DNA from 3 places in the Bacillus kalamii genome. Region 2 is predicted to be linked to each of the others. Evidence: riboswitches for the same ligand, from Rfam matches in the RefSeq annotation. Region 2 holds a riboswitch; each other region holds the start of a gene.

Region 1 (3,289 bases), 1.6 Mb from region 2:
TTTTGATTAATTAAATTATAGTGATTTTTCTCTTTCCTGTCAAAATAATGGGCACATTTCTACTAGATTGCCATTCTCTATCTAATAATCAATAGATAGGACAGGCTAGCCTATGAGCCGATGTTGACTTATTGCAAAGAAAAGCGGAAAGCGCCCGTTTATCCCCGACAAGCATAAGGCGAGTAACTGGCAATGCCTTAAGACCTCGATGGGTTGGCGCTTGCGACAAAAAAGGATCCGCCATCGCGGATCCTTCCCTATCTATCTGATTATTTTACTGTTTCCCTTATCTTTATTCCAGCTGGACGCCGAGAAGCAATAAATAAGAAAATAAAAAGGAGAAGAGCAACAGCCACTAAAGATAGCCATACTTGATTTGTAAATCCAAGTATTAAAAATCCAATTCCTGACACACAGGCTGATACTATTGCATATGGCAGCTGAGTCATTACATGGTCCATATGGTCGCAGCCTGCCCCTGTAGAAGAAAGGATAGTTGTATCCGAGATCGGCGAACAATGGTCACCGAACACAGCCCCCGCTAGAACAGCCGCCAGGGATGGCAGCAGCATAGTAGAATCCATCGTTGCCACGATATCTCCCGCCAAAGGCAATAGGATACCGAACGAACCCCATGATGTACCTGTAGACAAAGCCATTACACCTGCAATGATAAACAAAATGAAAGGAATCATCGATGAGCTGACATTTGCTTCCTCGACTAAACTTGCAAGATACGAACCGGTTTGCAATGCACCGACCAAATCGACAATCACCCAAGCAAATACGAGAATGTATACAGCGGGCAGCATCGATTGTATGCCCTCCATGATGCCTGTCCACAATGATTTAGGCAGCAACGCTTTTTTCATATAAACCTGGCGTAAAAATAATCCTAGCGTCACAACTAAACCAAATAATCCTCCGTATAATAATGATGTCGGCACATCTGTATTCTCAAACATTTGCAAAATCGTTGCATTGCCTCCCACAGACTGATTGCCCGTCCACAGCATAGCAGATACAGTTCCCGCAACCAACGCCGCTATAGGGACCAGCAGATCATAAACGGAGCCCTTTGAGCTAGTCGGAAGGCCACTCTTCAATTCACCTGGCGCCTTCTTGTCAGGATTCATGACCACCCCAGTTCGCTGTGCTCGTTCCTCATGTATTTTCATGCTACCCAAGTTGATATTCTTCCAAGATGTTATAAAAACAAGAAGAAGTGAAGCCCAAACATAAAAATTCATCGGAATCATTTGAATGAACGCGGAAAACCCGCTCATATCAAGGGAGTTTGCTGCCAAAATCGGGGCCATTATCGCGATGATATAAGCGCCCCAACTGGATACTGGAGAAATGACGCATACAGGAGCTGCCGTAGAATCGATGATATAAGCCAACTTAGCCCGGGATACTCGATTTCGATCTGTTAATGGGCGGGAAATTTGCCCTACCGCCAAGCTATTGAAATAATCATCGATAAAAATAATGATTCCAAGAATACCCGCTGTCAATTGTGCGCCTGTTCTCGTTTTAACCCTCTTTAACGCCCATTCTCCAAATGCCCTGCTACCGCCTGAAATGGTGACAAATGCTGTAATGATCCCCAATATCAGCAAAAATAACAGGATGTATACTTTACCAGTATTAATCGATCCATCACTGATGAACAAAGAAATCAATGTACTCCACAGTTTGGATAAAGCAGATAATGGGTTGAAGTCTGCCAGCAGCAATGCCGCCGAAATACTTCCCAACGCTAAAGATAATAAGACTCTCTTCGTCGCCAGAACCATTATGATAGCTATAACCGGCGGAATTAATGCGTAAATTGTATTTTCCATCTGAAACCTCTCCTTTACCGTTTCAAAAGGGCGAGAAAACCATGAACTCCTTCACGAAAACAAAAAGAGTAATGAAAGGATAGAAAACAACCCTTCATTACTCTTGTAATGTATGTTATCGTCCATCGCTCTGTAGCTCCCCATTGAAGATTTCCTTCAATGACAGTGCTGTCCTTATTCAGAACAGCCCCAGCCATACCCTATTGACAATAGTTGTATAACTTCGGCAAATCTTCCTTTCAGATATGGTCATCGTTGTCATCCTCACATATCTTACTGATCAGCTTTGCATCCTCTACCCCATGCGGTGATAGTTAATTATTCTTTTTATTTTTATAATATAACAATTTATGAGCGGACTTTCAATTAAAATAACATATTATTAAATGATTACCATATAAATAATTATTTTTTGATAAAATTTTTATCACAATCCACTATAACCAAATCCATTTTCTTCAGAAGGTCGATTTCATATGGTTCTCCGACAGGATGATGATTTTCCTCAATAATGCGAACGACAGGCCGATCGCTAATTCCCGTATTCTGCTTACAGACAACGCCTACTCTCCCATCATTCAACACTACGGTCAATCCGACTGGATAAATGGCAACAGCCCTTCTGAATGCTTCTACAATTTCCTGGTCGAACATCGTACCTGAGCCTGAATACAGTATTTCCAGCCCTTCATGCGGAAGCATCGCTTTCCGATAAACCCGGTTCGATGTAACGGCATCAAATACATCTGCCACAGCAATAATTTTCCCGTAGTCGTGTATATCTGTTCCCATCAATCCGCGGGGATAACCGGACCCATTCAAGCGTTCATGGTGCTGGAATGCGCAATGGGCCACTAAAAGGGAGACTGTACCTGCTTCCTTCAACATTTGAAAACCATGCTCTGCATGCTTTTTAATTTCTTCATATTCATCCTCCGTCAACCTACCAGGCTTCAATAAAATATCAGCGGGGATCTTTGTTTTCCCTACATCATGGAGAATGGCCCCTAATCCCAACGTTTCCAGCTGCTTTTGGTTCAATTTCAATTGAAGGCCAATTGCCAATGAGTAGAGTGTCACATTGAAGGAATGAATAAAAATATAACTGTCATGAATATACATATCTGATAAAATGGTCAGTAAATTGGTGTTTTGTTTGATTTCGGTCAATACATTGCTGATGATTGCATTTAATTTTTTCGCCGCTTTTTCAATCACAAAGGAACTGTTTAAGTTTGTATTCTGAGCGCCAACCTCCTGAAAAACCTTCTCAATCGTTCTAATCGATTCGGAGCGGACTTTATCAGAAACCGTATTTCTCGGCTGGATGCCTGCTGTCAAGTTGTCATCTATGTATACAAAGGGTATGCCCAATTCTTTTAGCCTTATAATCATACGCTCTGTTAATACAACACCCTCTTGCAGAAGAGCATGCCTACTGT
Region 2 (3,289 bases):
ACCTGGAAGCATGATGGCTAGATGCTTTGTTTCACGGTTATTATGATGAAGAGTATAAGATACTGGGAATTGTTTGAATCCATTTACTGAACCATTTTCACTGAATATCATAGCGTTCGGGCTCCCCTTTCACGTAAAAATGCTGTTTTTCAGCATCGAGAACATATGTTCTTTTCTGGTGGTTAGTCCTCTTTTTTTCTAGTTTATGCCTAAAATCATGACTATATTAGTGGTTTTAGACAGAAAATGACGCACACATTATGCCCTTTTTTACATAAACGAACATATGTTCTTCTTTGATCCTAAAAAAAGAGCTGCCTACGTGTAGCAGCTCTTTTTGCTTTTATTTTACGTTCAGCTGTTCTTTTTCGTTATCCTTTACGAACTTATAGAAGAATACACCGCTGAACAATAATAGCATTCCGAAAATAAACGTTTTAATATTTGCTGTTCCTGCGAATAAAACATATACAGAATACGCACAAGCAATGAAACCGATTATGCCATCGCCGAAACGGTTAGATCCTGTTTCATATGTTTCCCCGGTATAAACAAGCTTCAGTTGGAATGCCGAAGCGATCACATAAGGGACCAAGTAGGATAGCGTTGCAATATAGATAACGAATTGGAACGCCTGTGAAATAGAACTTGATATAGTTGAAAAAATGAATAGTTGCCCCAGTATATTAGTGATGATCAATGAGAATACCGGCAATCCATGCTTATTTTCCTGCATAAAGCGCGGAATAAATAATCTTTGTTTGGCTGCCGCACTAGGAACCTCAGCAGATAGCATAACCCAACCGATTGTGGAACCCATTAAAGAAATCAAACCGAGTGCAGCGATTAATTTTCCGCCTATCGGACCCATAATGAGTGTGATGGCATCGATCAGCGGTTTATCCGAGTGAACCAGAGCATCGTTTGGCAGAATGCCCATAACCAATAAGCTGATTCCAATATATAAAGATAATGCGATCAATAGTCCAAGGATGGTTGCTCTCTTGACATCCGATTGCTTTTTGGCACGTGACGCAAATACAACAGCGGATTCCACTCCTACGAATGCCCATAATGTAATGACAGCTGCTGACTGTACTTGGCCAAGGAGGCCGACAGTTTGGCCCGAACTGGTCACTTGGTCCGCGATGAATGGAACAATATTGCTTTTTTCAAAAGCAGTCAATCCGATAATAATAAAAAGAATGAATCCGCTGACTTTAGCAATAGTAGCCATTAAGTTTAGTTTCCCTGCCCCTTCTACACCACGCAAAACGATGAAATGGGTAACCCATAACATGAGCGAGCATACTAGGAACGTCAAGGCATTACCGACTTTCAATTCGAAGCTTCCAACGGTGAACAAAGTCACTTGGCTGGTCAAGCTTGGGAAAAAGGTTGATAAATACCCGGCAAATGTAGTGATAATAGCGATATTGCCTGCCAAGTTACCGATCCAGTAACCCCAGGTGGACATGAATCCTGATAATGTTGCCGCATTTGAGCCTTTTGCAAACAATTCTTTTGCATATATTTGCGGTCCGCCTTGCAGTTCCGGCTTCCGTTTACCTAAATTGCCGAATACCAACGTGACGAACAAGACACCCAACCCGGTAAATAGCCAGGCAAGGATGACTCCTCCAGGGCTCGCTACAGCTGCCAATGATTGCGGCAGCATAAAAATGCCAGAGCCGACCATATTGCCGACCACTAAAGATGTTAACACCCAAAAACCCAGTTTGTGCTTATTTCCCACTTATTAACTCTCCTCTTTAGCCCTTAATCGGGGCTTTCTCTAGTTTGTTATTGAATACTTCTCATGGATGTTGGTAGAGTTTTGGCAATTTCACAAACAAAAAAACACACCAATTTAAAACTGGTGTGTTGTATGTATAGAGACCAACGCCACCATCAGACTTTGTTGTGATAGTTCTTCATGGCGATTTCGCCATGACAGTCCTGCACCTATTATGACGCAGTCCCAGCTCTTTGCATTCAGACACATGCAACGCTTCGGCGGTTTTCCCTTTCTATAGATATCAACGGAATGTTCTGGCTCCTCCATCTATATACTCTTAAAAACCGCAACCTCTACCTCACCTTCATCTGATGAGGATCATTCATTAATACTATAATCGTATAGTAATCCCCAAAAGACGTCAAGAATAAAATAGAAGTTGAGATTTTCAGAACCATTTTACTAGTTGAAACATACTGGTTTATCTATCCTCTATTTTAACTGCTTTATTAAGCTATATCCTTTGTAATTTATTCCAATGGCGTATCTGGAGAATAGCCTCCTTCTTCCCTTCCCGCTATATTATCGCTATAATATAGGCATGCTGACAGGAAGGATGTTTACTATGATAGAAATCAAAGAATTTGAAGGACAATTAATAAACGACCAATTCGGTATTTTACCTGGAAATAGATATGAATTTCTTCTATTCATCGACGTTCCCGAGGATGATGAACTTTATCATGAAAATGGAGTATATGCCCGTGTTCTCTTTAAAGTGGAAGAAGGCAAAGAATCATTGATTTCTTATGATTTACATGAAAGAGGAGAAAATACGGTGCTTGATTTTGAATTAGAAGACGAAGAAGTGGAGATTTTGGCTGCTTTTTGCAAAGCCCATTATCAGGAAATGATTTAAGTAGGCTAAACATATAAAACCACCGGCCATTAAAGGGCTTCGGTGGTTTTTTTTATGTTATGGATTGCTTGGAAAGCGAGATTTTGTAATACAGCATCATCCATTGGCGGATTGTGCAAACCAGCGCGTACATCCCTGTAATAACGCTGCAAAGGGTTCGTCGACTGAAGGCTTTTGGCACCGACAATTCGCATGGCCTTGTCGACGATATCCACTGCTTCATTGGTCACCGCTTTTTTTACAGCCCCCAATTGCGGGCGAAGATTTCCCTTATCATTCGGTTGGCTAAGCCATTGGGCGGCCACGCTGTAAAGGAAATGGCGGCTTTGAAGCCATTTCAGCTCCATTTCACCTATTTTAGCCTGGACAGCTGGCAGATCGCTTATTGTTCCTGTGATGCTATTAGGGGAATAGTGGACAGCGAAATCTATTGCCGCTTCCCTGGCCGCTCCAGCAATGCCAATGTAACAGGCAGGTATGTGCAATAACCAGCTTGAATCTACCGGATGTTCCTTCTCCGCATATTCGGCTAAATACATGTCCTCCAACTGGACACCATCTAAAATGAGATCTTCGCTTCCAGTTCCCTGCATGGACATGACATCCCATGTATACTCGATAGACACCCCTTC
Region 3 (3,289 bases), 190 kb from region 2:
ATTTTCTAGGAATAACATCATCACGTCCCATTGTGAACATTAATCGCGCTGCACTTCCTTGCCCTGTAATACCGGCTGTGACGGTCGAAACAATGATGGCCACTGTATAAAGCATTGCCATCATAACGCCGCCCGCCGCCTTTGCCACGTCAAACAAAGCAGTATCTGCTGAACTGAAGCTATGCACATCCGGCCACACCAGTTGCGAGACATACGCTTGGCCGATAAATAAAACTCCGCCGATTAAACATGCTAGCATACCAGCTTTCCACATATCATCTTTTGGATTAACTGCTTCTTCCGATAAAGTCGTAATCGAGTCGAATCCTAAAAAAGAGAAACTCGCCATGGCCGCACCTGATATGATGGCAGACATAGCAAATGTATCATTGTTAAAAAAAGGCGTTATCGATATTAATGCCCCCGCTCCATCGTTGCCAGTGATTGCTTTGATGCAGAAAATGACAAATACTACGACCACAATTCCCATAAACAGAACAAGAATTTGATTTGTTTTTGCCGCTACCTGGATGCCGATGATGTTTACTGTTGTTATAATCGATGCAATAATCAATACCCATACCCAATATGGAACAGATGGAACAAGTGCATTGGCATATGATGCCCCGACCATAAATACGATGAGCGGAACCAATACATAGTCCATGAACATGGCCCACCCGGCGAAAAAACCTAGGTGGGGATTGATCGCCCTCTGTGTATAGGTGTAGGTGGAACCAGAAACAGGAAATGCTGCTGCCATCCGCCCATAGCTATATGCTGAGAACATCATCGCAATCATAGCGATCAAATAGGCCAACGGCAGCATTCCGCCTGTCGATTCTGAAGCGAATCCATAAATATAGGCTGGTGCGATCGGAGTCATGAAAGCAATGCCATAAATAACAAGGTCCTTTAAGGTCAATACCCTTTTCAATTGCGAATCTGTATTAACATGTCTGTTGTCTGATTGAATTGGTTTCATGCCAACAACCTTCTTTACGCTTGTGCGAATGCACGATTATTTATTTCATCAGTAATCATTCCGATGACTTCACTTGTACTCATCACTTGGCAATAGATCTGGTTCATAATCATGATTTCGGCATCATGCAGCTGCTGGGTAGCGGCAGCACAGGCATCCTCCACCAAAATGACTTCAAAACCGGCATCTGCCAAGCTTCGGACAGTAGAAGCGACACATTGGTCCGTTACCACTCCCGTGCAGACAACCGTTTCAATCCCCATATTGCGGAGCAAAAATTCATAATTTGTACCGCTCAGCACACTGTCTGTTGTTTTATTGACGACAATTTCATCTCCCAGCGGCTTTAATTCATCCACCATTTCCGCACCTGAGTCGCCGATTGGCAATAAAATATTATTCCAGCCCGGACGGCGCTGAACCGGTGAACGGTCTCTGCCATCTTTCCGATGGCAGGCAATGCGGCCGAAAGTTACCTCCAATTCATGATTCCTGAAAAAATCCAGCAGTTTTTTATTATTAGGAACCGCTAGCGCATCAATACGATCAAAGAAATACTCCCATCGGGCAAACATCCCTTTTTCCCTTGCCATTTGAGCATCCAAGCCATCCCTGCTGATGAATTGGTTTTGCATATCCACAATCAATAAAGCTGTTTTGGACGGATCTAGCTGAATCTTGCTCTTTCCCGTCGGAATAAAATCGTAGTATAGCGTTTGTTGTTTTTCCATTATAATATCCCCTTTGTCATAAAGTGTTTCAGCAACAAAAAAGAGACCCATAGGCGATAACAGGTCTCTTAATGGCAATTGAATAAAGGCACCTATACCAGGTAAACTACCGGAAGCATGCCGAATAATCCATAACCCCTCGACTTTTATCACGTTATGAAATAGCGCAACTTAATAAATCAACCGATTTATTAAGACAGTCCTGCAATTGTTCATTGCAGTCCCAGCATGTGGCGTTGAGAACTCGACACATGCTTCGGCGACACACCCTTCTGCTTACCATCAACGTTTTCCCTAACTCCGCTAAGCACTATTGAATGTCGCAACCTCTACCTCACAAGAAAAAGTGAGGTCTATTAAATTGTTAGAATTATTATATAATTAAAACACTTAGAAGTCAATTTACTATTTTATAGTTAATACTCATCCATACCCTACATTTTTTAGGTGAGTGATGAGTAAGCCTTAAAACAGCTTACTCAACAAGATTTTCTTTTCATATCATAGAAAGCTCACCTTAAGCCCCGTTAACCAATTTCAATTAGTCCGATTGAGTGGTTTCTCCCCTATATATCAACTAGTATTTCATCTATTGATTATGCTATTATTATATCGATTAATAATTTTAGATATATCTATTTTTCAAAAACGTAATACATAAGGAGGAAATCGCTTGAAAAGAGATCCAAAAAAGAAAGGCTCTAGAAGCCGAAGAAAAGGTAAGATCCAGATCGCCATCCTTCATTTGTTGAGCCAGGAGCAAATGCATGGCTATCAGATTATTAAAAAATTGGAAGAAAAATCGGATGGCTACTATTCGCCGAGCGCCGGAACGGTATACCCTGCTCTCCAGGAGCTTAATGAAAAAGGATTTGTAGATATTCAAGAGATTGAAGCAAAAAAGGAATATTTCATAAATCAGGATGGCGTTACCTTTTTGCAGGAATGCGGAAAAGACAGCGAAGAGTTTTGGATACATTGGAAAGGGAGGATTATTTGGAAGCAAACAAATGAATGCCAGTTAATCCAAGAGGAACTATCTTCCTGGGAGAAAGAAATGAAAGCTGCGGAAAGGTATGTAGCCTCCAATCTTCAGGATGCCGGCCAATTAATGGATATTATTTCGGAAGCTAAAGAGAAACTGGCACGTTGGAATCGTATGCATCATTAAATTTTTTACGCTACGGCTGGGGGAAGAAACATGCAATCGGCAAAACAATTAGTGAAATATGTAAAGCCATATACTATTTTGGCTATTATGGGACCGCTCTTAATGGTAGTAGAGGTGGTAATGGATTTGATCCAGCCTACTATCATGCAGCATATCATCGACACAGGAATTGCCGGCCAAAATCACGCATATGTCATCAAAATGGGATTACTAATGATTTTGAGCGCCATCATTGGCTTGCTCGGCGGAGCTGGGTGCTCCATCTACAGCTCAAGGGCCGCCATCCACTTCGCAAGCGATATTAGAAAAGATGTTTTTGAAATCATTACACAGTTTTCAAACAGGAATAAGGATTCATTCGGAACTGGAAAGCTAATTACGATTATGACTAATGATGTTGAA

What was found. Region 2 has a riboswitch for lysine ahead of ABC357_RS09020 (amino acid permease). Riboswitches for the same ligand answer to the same signal wherever they lie in the genome.
Region 1: another riboswitch for lysine. It lies ahead of ABC357_RS01085 (Na+/H+ antiporter NhaC family protein); the one in region 2 lies ahead of ABC357_RS09020 (amino acid permease).
Region 3: another riboswitch for lysine. It lies ahead of ABC357_RS09960 (cysteine hydrolase family protein); the one in region 2 lies ahead of ABC357_RS09020 (amino acid permease).

The regions. Positions count from the first base shown of each region.
Region 1 covers NZ_JBDFMI010000001.1:208,586-211,874, reverse strand. The annotation lists gene ABC357_RS01085 (Na+/H+ antiporter NhaC family protein) at 270-1,847, opposite strand; lysine riboswitch at 1,973-2,153, opposite strand; gene ABC357_RS01080 (HD-GYP domain-containing protein) at 2,253-3,289, opposite strand, start outside.
Region 2 covers NZ_JBDFMI010000001.1:1,794,982-1,798,270, forward strand. The annotation lists gene ABC357_RS09015 (hypothetical protein) at 1-111, opposite strand, end outside; gene ABC357_RS09020 (amino acid permease) at 344-1,756, opposite strand; lysine riboswitch at 1,920-2,102, opposite strand; gene ABC357_RS09025 (DUF6509 family protein) at 2,364-2,657, shown strand; gene ABC357_RS09030 (acyl-CoA dehydrogenase family protein) at 2,687-3,289, opposite strand, start outside.
Region 3 covers NZ_JBDFMI010000001.1:1,984,150-1,987,438, forward strand. The annotation lists gene ABC357_RS09955 (APC family permease) at 1-985, opposite strand, end outside; gene ABC357_RS09960 (cysteine hydrolase family protein) at 1,000-1,716, opposite strand; lysine riboswitch at 1,871-2,056, opposite strand; gene ABC357_RS09965 (PadR family transcriptional regulator) at 2,390-2,887, shown strand; gene ABC357_RS09970 (ABC transporter ATP-binding protein) at 2,918-3,289, shown strand, end outside.